Regions from separate parts of the Shumkonia mesophila genome, predicted to be linked through region 2. Evidence: predicted binding sites of a transcription regulator. Region 2 holds the regulator's gene; the other holds the start of a gene.
What was found. Region 2 encodes HrcA, which represses chaperone genes, less so after heat shock. Its sites were predicted from a motif close to GTTAGCACTCNCCNNNGGNGAGTGCTAAC; they were not measured.
Positions count from the first base shown of each region.

Region 1: a site for HrcA is predicted at 3,464-3,492, ahead of groES (co-chaperone GroES). Genes of this name have one in related genera too.

Region 1 is NZ_JAOTID010000021.1:30,989-36,773, reverse strand. It holds gene ODR01_RS22985 (putative bifunctional diguanylate cyclase/phosphodiesterase) at 1-516, opposite strand, end outside; gene ODR01_RS22980 (tellurite resistance TerB family protein) at 942-1,370, shown strand; gene groL (chaperonin GroEL) at 1,445-3,097, opposite strand; gene groES (co-chaperone GroES) at 3,110-3,415, opposite strand; gene ODR01_RS22965 (ArnT family glycosyltransferase) at 3,543-5,192, opposite strand; gene ODR01_RS22960 (TVP38/TMEM64 family protein) at 5,204-5,785, opposite strand, start outside.
Region 2 is NZ_JAOTID010000001.1:487,787-493,571, forward strand. It holds gene ODR01_RS02120 (DUF1848 domain-containing protein) at 1-291, shown strand, start outside; gene grpE (nucleotide exchange factor GrpE) at 323-1,087, opposite strand; gene hrcA (heat-inducible transcriptional repressor HrcA) at 1,103-2,137, opposite strand; gene rph (ribonuclease PH) at 2,282-3,001, shown strand; gene rdgB (RdgB/HAM1 family non-canonical purine NTP pyrophosphatase) at 3,007-3,615, shown strand; gene hemW (radical SAM family heme chaperone HemW) at 3,649-4,788, shown strand; gene ODR01_RS02150 (penicillin-binding protein activator) at 4,792-5,785, opposite strand, start outside.

The DNA of each region.
Region 1 (5,785 bases), on a different contig from region 2:
CACCACGCCGGTGCGGCGCGCCTGGGTGATGGCCTGGCTGGCCCGTTCCTCGAACAGCGTGCGGTTGGGAAGGCCGGTCAGGCTGTCGAAATGGGCCAGGAAGCGGGTGTGGGCGTCCTCGCGCTTGCGCAGCGAAACGTCGCGCGCCATCAGGATGAAGACGGCGACGTCGGCCACCGTCGTCCGGCTGACGCTGATTTCCAGGTGAAGGGCCTCTTCCTCGCGGGTGCGGCCCATGCACTCGTGGTTCTTGCCGTCGGCGGCCAGCTTGTCCCACAGGGAATCCATCTTGGCGTGATCGCGCACGCCCGTTCGCCGTTCACCCTGCAGCAGCGTCTCGATGGGCTGTCCGACAATCTCCGCGGCCGGATAACCGAACATCCGTTCGGCCGCTGGATTGAACGTGGCAATGTTCCCATCCTCGCCGAAGGTGAGGATGGCGTCGAGCGAACCCTCGATGATAGCGCGCGAGAGTTCGGGATGATTCGCCGTATGGATGTTTGACGCTGTGGTCATGCCACCGGCCGTACCCCTATGTCCGGATCGGAAAAACGCCGACGCCGCGAGCCGAAGCTTGCCGCCGATGTCTCAACGAGTCGGACGCCCCGATATCCCATACATGGCGATTCGCCGTTTGCCAACAGCGGATCGCACACCCCAATTGTGCAGATCTCCCCTCGAGTGCGCCGTACGCATGCACCCGTGCCCTGCTGCCGAGATCCTATTTGCCCCTCCGTCCGGACCCGGGAGGGCCGTGGCAACGAAAATATGGGGTTGTCCGATATTTTTCAATGAAATCGCATTTCCATCGCCGACATACCACTTATGGGTGGCAATGGCGGGCCGATCTCCGGCTCACGAAATCTTGACGACGCGGGCCGCCGCGAGGGTAGAATTCGCGGAACACCGGGCAGGGAGCGTCCATCCGGACGGATCGGTTCATGATCGGCCACCACACGGCTTTGATTTACATCATGGTTCTCGCATCGGCTGCCGACACCGACATCACCGATGCCGAAATGCGGCGAATCAGCCACATGATTTCCAACCTGCCGGTCTTCGCCGGCTTCGAGATCGACGATCTCGGCCAGACGGCGGCAGCTTGCATCGATCTTCTTCAGGACGAGGACGGCCTGGACAGGGCTTTCGAGCGAATCATGGCGTTGCTGCCGAAAAAACTGCGGGAAACCGCCTATGCGCTTGCCTGCGACGTGGTGGCGGCGGACGGCGAAGTCCATCAGGAGGAACTGCGTTTCCTCGAAATGGCCCGCCACCATCTCGAGGTCGACCGCCTGATCGCCGCCGGCATCGAGCGCGGCGCCCGCGCCCGCTTTGCCCGCCTGCAACCGGCCGATCTGGAAGTCCGGTAAGGCGGTTCCGGCCATAAAAAAGAGCCGCGCCCGAAGGCGCGGCTCCCTTTTCTAAAGGCTGGGACGAGGCAGGCTTAGAAGCCGCCCATGCCGCCCATGCCGCCCATGCCGCCCATGTCGGGGGCGCCACCCATGGGCTCCTTCTTCTCCGGCCGGTCGGCGACCATGGCTTCCGTGGTGATCAGCAGGCTGGCCACCGAAGCGGCGCCCTGCAGAGCGGTACGGACGACCTTGGTCGGGTCGACGATGCCGGCTTCCACCAGGTTCCGGTACGTGCCGGACTGGGCGTCGAAGCCATAGGTGGTGTCCTTCTGGTCGAGCAGCTTGCCGGCGACCACCGCGCCGTCATGGCCGGCGTTCTCGGCAATCTGGCGCAACGGGGCCTGCAGGGCGCGGCGCACGATGTCGATGCCGACCTGCTGGTCCGGATTGGCGCCCTTGACCTTGTCGAGGATGCGCGAGGAGTAGAGCAGGGCCGTGCCGCCACCGGCGACGATGCCTTCCTCGACCGCGGCGCGGGTGGCGTGCAGGGCGTCGTCGACGCGATCCTTGCGCTCCTTCACCTCGGTCTCGGTGGCCCCGCCGACGCGGATCACCGCCACGCCGCCGGCCAGCTTGGCCAGCCGCTCCATCAGCTTCTCCTTGTCGTATTCGGAGGTGCTGTCCTCGATCTGGGCGCGGATCTGGTTGCAGCGCCCTTCGATGTCCTTCTTGCCGCCAACGCCTTCGACGATGGTGGTGTCATCCTTCGTGATGATGATCCGCTTGGCGCGGCCCAGCATGGTGAGGTTGACGTTCTCGAGCTTGATGCCGAGGTCTTCGGAGATGACCTGGCCGGAGGTCAGGATGGCGAGATCTTCCATCATGGCCTTGCGGCGGTCGCCGAAGCCGGGGGCCTTGACAGCGGCGACCTTCAGCCCGCCGCGCAGCTTGTTGACCACCAGGGTGGCCAGGGCCTCGCCCTCGATGTCCTCGGCGATGATCAGCAGCGGACGGCTCGACTGGACCACGGCTTCCAGGACCGGCAGCAGCGGCTGCAGGCTGGACAGCTTCTTCTCGTGGATCAGGATGTAGGGGCTCTCCATCTCGCACGTCATCTTTTCGGCGTTCGTGATGAAGTAGGGCGAAGTGTAGCCACGGTCGAACTGCATGCCCTCGACGACTTCGAGCTCGGAATGCAGGCTCTTGGCTTCCTCGACGGTGATCACGCCCTCGTTGCCGACCTTTTCCATCGCTTCGGCGATCATCTTGCCGATTTCGACTTCGCCGTTGGCCGAGATGGTGCCGACCTGGGCGACTTCGCCGCTGGTCGAAACCTTGCTGGAGCGCTTCTTGAGGTCGGCCATGACGGACTCGACCGCCAGGTCGATGCCGCGCTTCAGGTCCATCGGGTTCATGCCGGCGGCCACAGCCTTGGAGCCTTCGCGCACGATGGCCTGGGCCAGAACCGTCGCCGTGGTGGTGCCGTCACCGGCCTCGTCCGAGGTCCGGTTGGCGACTTCGCGCACCATCTGGGCGCCCATGTTCTCGAACTTGTCGGCCAGTTCGATGTCCTTGGCGACCGTCACGCCGTCCTTGGTGATGCGCGGCGCGCCGAACGACTTCTCGAGCACCACGTTGCGGCCCTTCGGGCCCAGAGTCACCTTGACGGCATTGGCCAGCACGTCGACGCCGGCCAGCAGTTTAGCCCGGGCGTCGCCGCCGAATCTTACGTCTTTCGCAGCCATTGTAGTTATCCCCTATTTCTTCTTGCTGGTCTTCTCGATGATGCCGAGAAGGTCGGATTCCTTCATGATCAACAGGTCCTCACCGTCGATCTTGACCTCGGTGCCGGACCACTTTCCGAACAGCACGCGGTCGCCGGCCTTGACGTCGAGCGGAACGATCTTGCCGTCTTCGTTACGGCTTCCGCTTCCGACGGCGAGAATCTCGCCTTCCATCGGCTTTTCCTTGGCGGTGTCGGGAATGATGATCCCACCCGCCGTCTTTTCATTCTGCTCGACGCGGCGAAGCAGCACGCGATCGTGCAGCGGCCTGAATTTCATGATGTGTCCTCCGTAGAAATCACTGACGATAAATCGACAAACGATGTCGTTAGCACTCTCCCTGAGTGAGTGCCAACGATCTATGAGGGTTTGTTCCCCGTGTCAAGGGCGGGCGGTGCAAAAAAGGCTAGTTGCGATGGAGGACGGAGGGGTCGCGGGCGACCACGGCGGCCTCCCACACCTCGACCCATTTGCCGCGGAAGGGAAGGACCAGCACCGGCCCGGAGGCCGAGCGCCGGCTTTCGTAGGAAATGATGCGGCCCGTGGGGTTTCTGGTCGTCCACGCCGCCGCCTCCGCCATGTTGTCGATGATGTCGACGGGGGCGGTCAGCCGGCCCAGGAAGTTGAACTGGGCGTGATACTTTCCGAAATGGGCCAGCGGGCTGCCGGCCCGCTGCCAGTCGCCCAACTGGCGGGCCAGCGGCGCCTGGTCGAAGGCCTCGGCCAGCAGCGGGCGGGCCGCCAGGTGGACGGCGCCGACGGCGGCGGCGCTCATCAGGGTAAGGGCAAAGACGGCGGCCGACAGCCGGCCGCCGCGAACCAGCCGGACGGCGGCGGCGATGGCCAGGAACAGAAGGACGGCCCAGGCCGGCTGCAACAGGTGCACGGCGACGATGCGGCCGGCGAAGGTGACCGGCGCCGCGGCCAGCGCGATGCCGATGGCGGCGAAGATCAGCCCGGGCAACAGCAGGGCGCGCCGGCCGGTGGCCCGGGCCGGGTCGGCATCGGCAAGCAGGCGGCCCAGGATCAAGGCCAGTGCCGGGAACTCGGGCAGCAGGTAGTGGGGCTGCTTGCCGCTGATCGCCGAAAACACCAGCAGGGCCGGCACGAACCACGCCAAACAGAGGCGGACACCGCCCTCGGAAAGGGCAAATCTTCCGCCGGCCACGGCCCGCCAGGCCCCCGGCCAGGCCGGCCAGGGCAGAAGCATCACCGGCAGGAGCGCCGCGAACCACCACCACGGCCGCCCGTGGGCGAAGGATTCCACCATGCGGCCGGCCGATTGGCCCCAGAAGATGGCGTTGGCGTATTCGGGACCGCCGGACATGGCGGCCGGCACCGCCCAGGCCAGCCCGATGGCGGCGCCGAGGAGCACCGAAACCAGCACGCCGGCATACCAGCGCGGCCAGCCCGGCCCCGGCGCGGCGGCGCCCGAGGGCCCGATCAGGCGCGGCGCCCACAGCGGCGCCAGCAGGGCGGCCGGCAGCACGTGGACGAGGATGGCCGGCCCCTTGGCCAGCACGCCCAGGCCGATGGCGACGCCGGTGACGATGAACCCCCGCCAACCCGCCCGCTGCCGGGCGGTGATTAGGCCGCCGATGCCGAGCAGCGCGAAGAAGGCGAGAAGCGGATCGAAGAAGGTAAGGGTGGAAAACAGCGTCCAGAACAGGCTGCCCAGCACGATCACCGGCGCCAGGAGGGCGACCTCGGGCCGATCCGGCCACAGGCGCCGGGCCAGGCTGCGGGTCAGGAACAGGCAGCCCAGGCCGAACAGCGGCGCCACCAGCCGCGGCCACCACTCGTTGACGCCCGTTACCGCCCATCCGGCGTGCATCAGCCAGAACAGCAGCGGCGGCTTGTGGCTGTAGGGCTCGCCATTGATGTGGGGGACCAGGAAGTCGCCACGCTGCCACATGTCCCAGGCCACCGACAGGTAGCGGGTCTCGTCGACGGGCATCAGCGGCCGGCTGAACAGGGTGACGGCGACCAGCGCCAGCCACAGGCCGGTCCACAGCAGCGGTTGCGAGAGAATGTCGTCGGACGTGCGGCGAGCCAAGGTCCGGAGCCTCAATCGGGAATGCGCGGGCTGGCGGCGGCGGGCGCGCCTTCGGCACCGGTGGCGCCGCCGGCCATTTCGATGACGCCCCAAAGGGTAGCATCCTTGCGCAGCCGGAAATAGAGGTGTGTGCCCAGCAGCATGGAAAGGACAAAGAGGACGATGCCCAGGGTCAGGCGGATCTCGGGGTCGACGTTGATGCCGCTGCCGACCAGGGCGAACACCACCGTCTGCGGCAGGTGGCCGAGGGCCGAGGCGGCGACGAACGGCCACAGCGCGGCGCTCGACACCCCGGCCACCAGGTTGGTGGCGAGGTTGCTGCCGACCGGCAGCAGGCGGATGGTCAGGATCACCGAGAACGGGGTCTTGCCGAGAACGGCGTCAGCCCGGCGCAGGCGCCCGGAGAAGCGATGGGCCAAAAGGTCGCGGGCGGCCAGCCGGGCGAACAGGAAGGCGATGGTGCAGCCCATCACCGTGGCGGTCAGCGCCAGCGCCGTGCCCAGCATGAATCCGAAGCCATAACCGCCAAGGAAACACACCACCTGGCGGGGCAGCCCGAAAGCGGTGAACAGCGCGCCGACGGCCAGGAAGAC
Region 2 (5,785 bases):
ATCGTCCCCGGCGCCGCCGAGGCCCGCTGCATCGACGCGGCCCGGCTTTCCGACATCGCCGGCCGGCCGCTGGCGGCGGCGCACAAGGCCCATCGCGCATGCGATTGCGATGCGTCCCGCGACATCGGCGACTACGATACCTGCCCGCACGGCTGCGCCTACTGCTACGCGGTGCAAAGCCGGTCGCTGGCCAAGCGCCGTTTCGCCGCCCACGACCCGGCCGGCGAGTTCCTGTTTCCGCCGCCGGGGGCGGCAAGGCCCGGCGGCGGCGAACAGGGATCGTTGCTTTAGGAAGGCCCGGTCGGGACGCCGGGCGCCGCGATCAGAGCTTTTCGTCGAGCTTGGCGCCCTTGGAACCGGCGGCCTCGCCCTGGGCGTCGGTCTGCTTCTCGTAGGCGGCGCGGTGTTCCTTGGCCGCCGCCTTGGCATCGGGCGAGGGAGCGGCCTCGGCGCCGCCGTTGGGCTGGCGCGGCCCGCCCCTCGATACCCCGACCCGGGCCGGGCGCAGCAGGCGGTCGTCCAGCACGTAGCCCTTCTCCATCTCGTGGACGACGGTGCCGGCCGGCTGGGCCGGGTCCTCGACCTCGAACATCGCCTCGTGCAGATTGTGGTCGAACTTCTGGCCCAGCGACTCGATCGGCCGGATGCCGAAGCGCTCGAAGGCGGCCAGCATGGCCCGTTCGGTCATCTCGACGCCGGCGGCCAGCGATTCCAGCAGCTCGTCCTTCTGGCGGGCGTCGGGCGCCACGTGCTCCAGCGCCCGGCGCAGGTTGTCGGCGACGACGACCATCTCGCGGGCAAAGCTGCTGATGGCGTATTTCGACGCCTCCTCGCGATCGCGCTGGCCGCGGCGCCTGACGTTCTCGGTCTCGGCCAGGGCGCGCAGCAGCTTGTCCCTGAGGTCGGCGGCCTCGGCTTCCAGCTCTTCCAGGCGGGCCCGGGGATCGACGGGGGCGGCCTGCGGCCCGGTCGCTTCGGCCGCCAGGGCGTCGTCGTCGGACGGCATCGGGATGCCCCCGTCGTCTTCTATTTCCGGGGCCTCGGCGGCCTGGGTGTCCTCGGGATTCTTCTGCGCGTCGTCTGCCATGTCTCTTCCGTTTCCTTATCCGATCAGTCGGCCGATCATCTTGGCGGTGAAATCCACCATCGGGATGATGCGGGCGTAATTCATGCGAGTCGGCCCGATGACGCCGATGGCGCCGAGCACGTGGTTGCGGCTGTCCTGGTAGGAACCGACGATCATCGAACAGCCCGACATGCTGAACAGCTTGTTGTCGGAGCCGATGAAGATCTGCACGCCCTGCGCCGAATCGGCGAGCGACAGCATCTTCAGCATGGTTTCCTTGGTTTCCAGCGCGGCGAAGAGGGCGCGGATGCGCTCGAGGTCGGCCACCGCGGTGACGTCGTCCAGCAGATTGGCGCGGCCGCCGATGATCAGCCGGCGCTCGTCCTCGCGGCCGGCCCAGATGGCCAGGCCCTCCTCGACGACGCGGGTGGTCAGCGAATCAAGCTCGGCCTTGTGCGCCTCCAACTCGGCGATGATCTCGTCGTAGGCCTCGTTCAGCGTGCGCCCGACCAGGCGGGCGCTGAGATAATTGCTGGCCTCGACCAGCGCCGAGGGGCGCAGCGTCGGCGAGGTCTCGATGATGCGGTTCTCGACCAGGCCGTTGTCGCCGACCAGGACGACCAGGGCGCGCCCCGGGTTCAACGCCACGAACTCGATGTGGCGCAGCGCCGCGTTGCTCTTGGGGGCCAGCACCAGGCCGGCGCAGCCGGTCAGCCCCGAGAGCGTGTTCGTCACCTCCTCGAGCAGGCCCTGCAGGCTGTGGCCGGAACTGTCGCAGTGCCTTTCGATGTCGCGGCGCTCGGCCTCGGCCAGGGTGCCGACCTTGAGCAGGCCGTCGACGAACAGGCGCAGCCCCGCCTCAGTCGGCAGCCGCCCGGCCGAGGCGTGCGGCGCGTACAGCAGCCCGGCCTCCTCGAGGTCGGCCATGACGTTGCGTACCGTGGCCGGCGACAGCATGACGCTGAGGCGGCGCGAGATGGTACGCGAGCCGACCGGCTCGCCGGTTTCCATGTAGGCGTCGACAATGTGACGAAAGATCTCGCGCGACCGGTCGTTGAGTTCGGTAATCATGTACTGACCTGCTTTCGCTTGCCGGGTTAACTTAGTGACCGCCCCGGCCACCGTCAACGCGCCCAGGCCCGCGGAGGCTTTACGCCGGGGATGGGGCGGGTTAGCTTGACGCCCCGTGTTTCCAGGATGAGAAAAGGCCCCTTCATGAGACCTTCCGGCCGTGCCGCCGACCAGATGCGCCCCGTCACCCTCGAACCCGACGTCAGCAAGCACGCCGAAGGGTCCTGTTTCGTCCGCCTGGGCGATACCCACGTGCTGTGCACGGCCACCGTCGAACAGCGCCTGCCCCACTGGCTCAAGGGCTCGGGCAAGGGCTGGATCACCGCCGAGTACGGCATGCTGCCGCGCGCCACCGGCACCCGCACCGACCGCGAGGCGGCGCGCGGCCGCCAGTCGGGCCGCACCCACGAGATCCAGCGCCTGATCGGCCGCTGCCTTCGGACCATGACCGATCTCACCGCCATCGCCGACATTCAGGTCCGCCTCGACTGCGACGTCATCCAGGCCGACGGCGGATCGCGCACCGCCTCGATCACCGGCGCCTACGTCGCCCTCTATCGGGCCTTCGCCAAGGTCCAGGGCCTCGGGCTCATCAAGGCGATGCCGCTCAAGGGCCAGGTGGCGGCGGTGTCGTGCGGTATCGTCGGCGGGGCGCCCGTGCTCGACCTCGACTACGCCGAGGACAGCACCGCCAGCACCGACGCCAACTTCGTGCTCGCCAGCGACGGCGGCCTGATCGAGGTGCAGGCCACCGCCGAGGCCGAGCCGGTGAACGACGGACAGTTCTCGGCGCTCCTCGGCCTCGCCCGCCAGGGCGCCACCGAGCTGATGGCCCTGCAGCGCAAGGCCCTGGGGCTGGAGTGAGGCGCGTGGCCCGCCGGTTCGACGGCCCCCGGCTGGTCATCGCCAGCCACAATGCCGGCAAGGTGCGCGAGATCGGCGACCTGCTGGCGCCCCATGGGGTCGAGGTGGTGTCGGCCGGCGACCTCGATCTCGCCGAGCCGGAAGAGACGGGCGCCACCTTCGTCGAAAACGCCGTCATCAAGGCCGAAGCGGCGGCCCGCGCCGCCCGGCTGCCGGCCCTGGCCGACGATTCCGGGCTGGCGGTGCACGCCCTGGGCGGCCGGCCCGGCATCCATTCGGCCCGCTGGGCCGGACCCGGGCGCGATTTCGCCCTGGCCATGCGCAAGCTCGAAGACGCCCTGGTGGGGCACGCCGACCGCACCGCCCATTTCGCCTGCGCCCTTGCCTTGGCCTGGCCGGACGGCCATGTGGAGACGGTCGAGGGCACGGTCCACGGTACCCTGGTATGGCCACCGCGCGGCGGCAACGGGTTCGGCTACGACCCCATGTTCGTGGCCGACGGCCGGGATCGGACCTTCGGCGAGATGGAGCCGGCGGCCAAGCATGCCATCAGCCACCGGGCCGATGCCTTCCGCAAACTGGTCGCTATTTGTTTCGATACAAGAACAAAATAGCTGGGGCGCGACGGGTCGCGCCGGACACCGCCCATGGACGACACCCTCTCTCTCTATGTCCACTGGCCGTTCTGCCGGTCGAAATGCCCGTACTGCGACTTCAACAGCTATGCCGTCGAGGCCATCGAGCAGGAGCGTTGGCGGGCGTCCCTGCTGCGCGAAATAGAATATTTTGCTAACGAAACGAATGGCCGTAGGCTGGCCAGCGTCTTCTTCGGCGGCGGCACGCCGTCGCTGATGGCGCCGGCCACGGCGGCGGCCGTCATCGCCGCCGCCAAGCGCCATTGGCCGACCACGGACGATCTGGAAATCACGCTGGAGGCCAACCCGACGTCGAGCGAGGCCGGCCATTTCGCAGGCTTGGCCGAGGCCGGCGTCACCCGCCTGTCGCTGGGCGTGCAGTCCTTCGACAACGCCGCGCTGGCCTTCCTGGGCCGCGCCCACGACGCCGCCGAGGCCAAGCGGGCCATCGCGCTGGCCGCCGCCACCTTCGAGCGGTTCTCCTTCGACCTCATCTATGCCCGGCCCGGCCAGACGGTGGACGCCTGGCGGCGCGAACTCGAGGAGGCCCTGGCCTTCGGCCCCGAGCACCTGTCGGTCTACCAGCTGACCATCGAGCCCGGCACCCGCTTCCATGACGATGGCGTCGGCGCCGCCGACGAAGAAACGGCGGCGGCCCTGTACGAGGCCACCCACGAGGTGCTGGCGGCGGCCGGCCTGCCGGCCTACGAGATTTCCAACCACGCCCGGCCCGGCGCCGAATGCCGGCACAACCTCGCCATCTGGCGGGGCAGCAATTACGTGGGCGTCGGCCCCGGCGCCCACGGCCGGCTCTCCGGCCCCGGCGGCACCGAGGCGCTGCGCCAGATCCACACCCCCGGCCGCTGGCTGGCCGCCGTCGACCGCCAGGGCCACGGCACCGTGGAGCGTATTCGCCTGGAGCCGCGCCAGCGGGCCGACGAACTGGTCATGCTGGGGTTGCGCACTACGGAAGGAATCAACCGGGCCCGCTTCACCCGGCACAGCGGCCTCGCCCTTGAGGATGCCGTCGATGCTGGCGCCTTGGCTGAAATGATCGACGGCGGCTTCCTGGAAGCCGACGGCAAAAGCCTGCGCGCCAGCCCCGCCGGCCGCCAGCGGCTCAATGCGGTGCTGGCCCACCTGTTGGCCTGATCCTCAGAACATCGGCGTCGCGAAGCTTTCCGGCGCCTTGTCGACGACACTGAAGCCCTGTCGTCCGACCTGCAGGATGGCGAGTCCCCGTTCGGCCTGGCCGTCCCGGCGCAGCCGGAAAATGCCGTCGCGCCCGAAGAAGCCGCTGGGCTGGGTCAGCGCCTCGATGTCGAAGCGGGCGCCGCCCTCGGAGCGGGCCAGGATCGCCGCCAGCGCCGTGGCGTCGTAGGCCAGCGTTGCCAGGCGCGGCGGCTTGCGGCCGTAGACGTCGTCGTACTGCTTCTCGAATTCGGCCCGCGCCTGGGGCGTGGGCGAGGCGAACCAGCCGCCGACCAGGGCCGGCTCGGCGCCGACTCCCGGCTCGTCCCACTGGCCGGTGCCCAGCATGCGCACGCGGGCCGGATCGATATCGTAGAACGGCAGGTGCGCGGCGATGGCCTGCAGGCGCTTGCCGCCGTCGGCCACCAGCAGGGCGTCGAACGGCAGGTCGCCGATGGTCTGCAGGCTGTTCAGCCGCTGGAGGGCCCGCTGCGCCACCTCGTCGTTGCGCTTCTCCAGTTCGGCGCGCTGCTGGGCCAGGGCCTGGCGGCGCGATTCGAAGCTGGCCAGCTGGCGGACCACGGCGGCGAAATCCTGGGCGTGCGGGTTGTAGTACTGGACCCGCACGACGAGGCCGCCGCCGGCATCGGCGGTGCGCTGCAAGGCGCCGACCACGGCGGCGCCGTATTCGTTGTCCGGCACCAGGGCGGCGAAGCGCAGGAGGCCTTTCGTGCGGGCGTATTCGACCACCCGGCGCACCTCGGTTTCGGGATAGAAGCCCATGGTGAAGATGCCGTCGCCAGCCACCAGGCGGTCGCTGGAGAACGCCACCACCGGCACGCGCGCCGTCCGCGCGATCGGCGTCACCGCCTTGACCGAACTGGACAGCAGGGGTCCCAGGATCAGGGCGGCGCCTTCGCCGATGGCCGTCTCAGCCGCCTGGGCGGCGCCCTCCGGG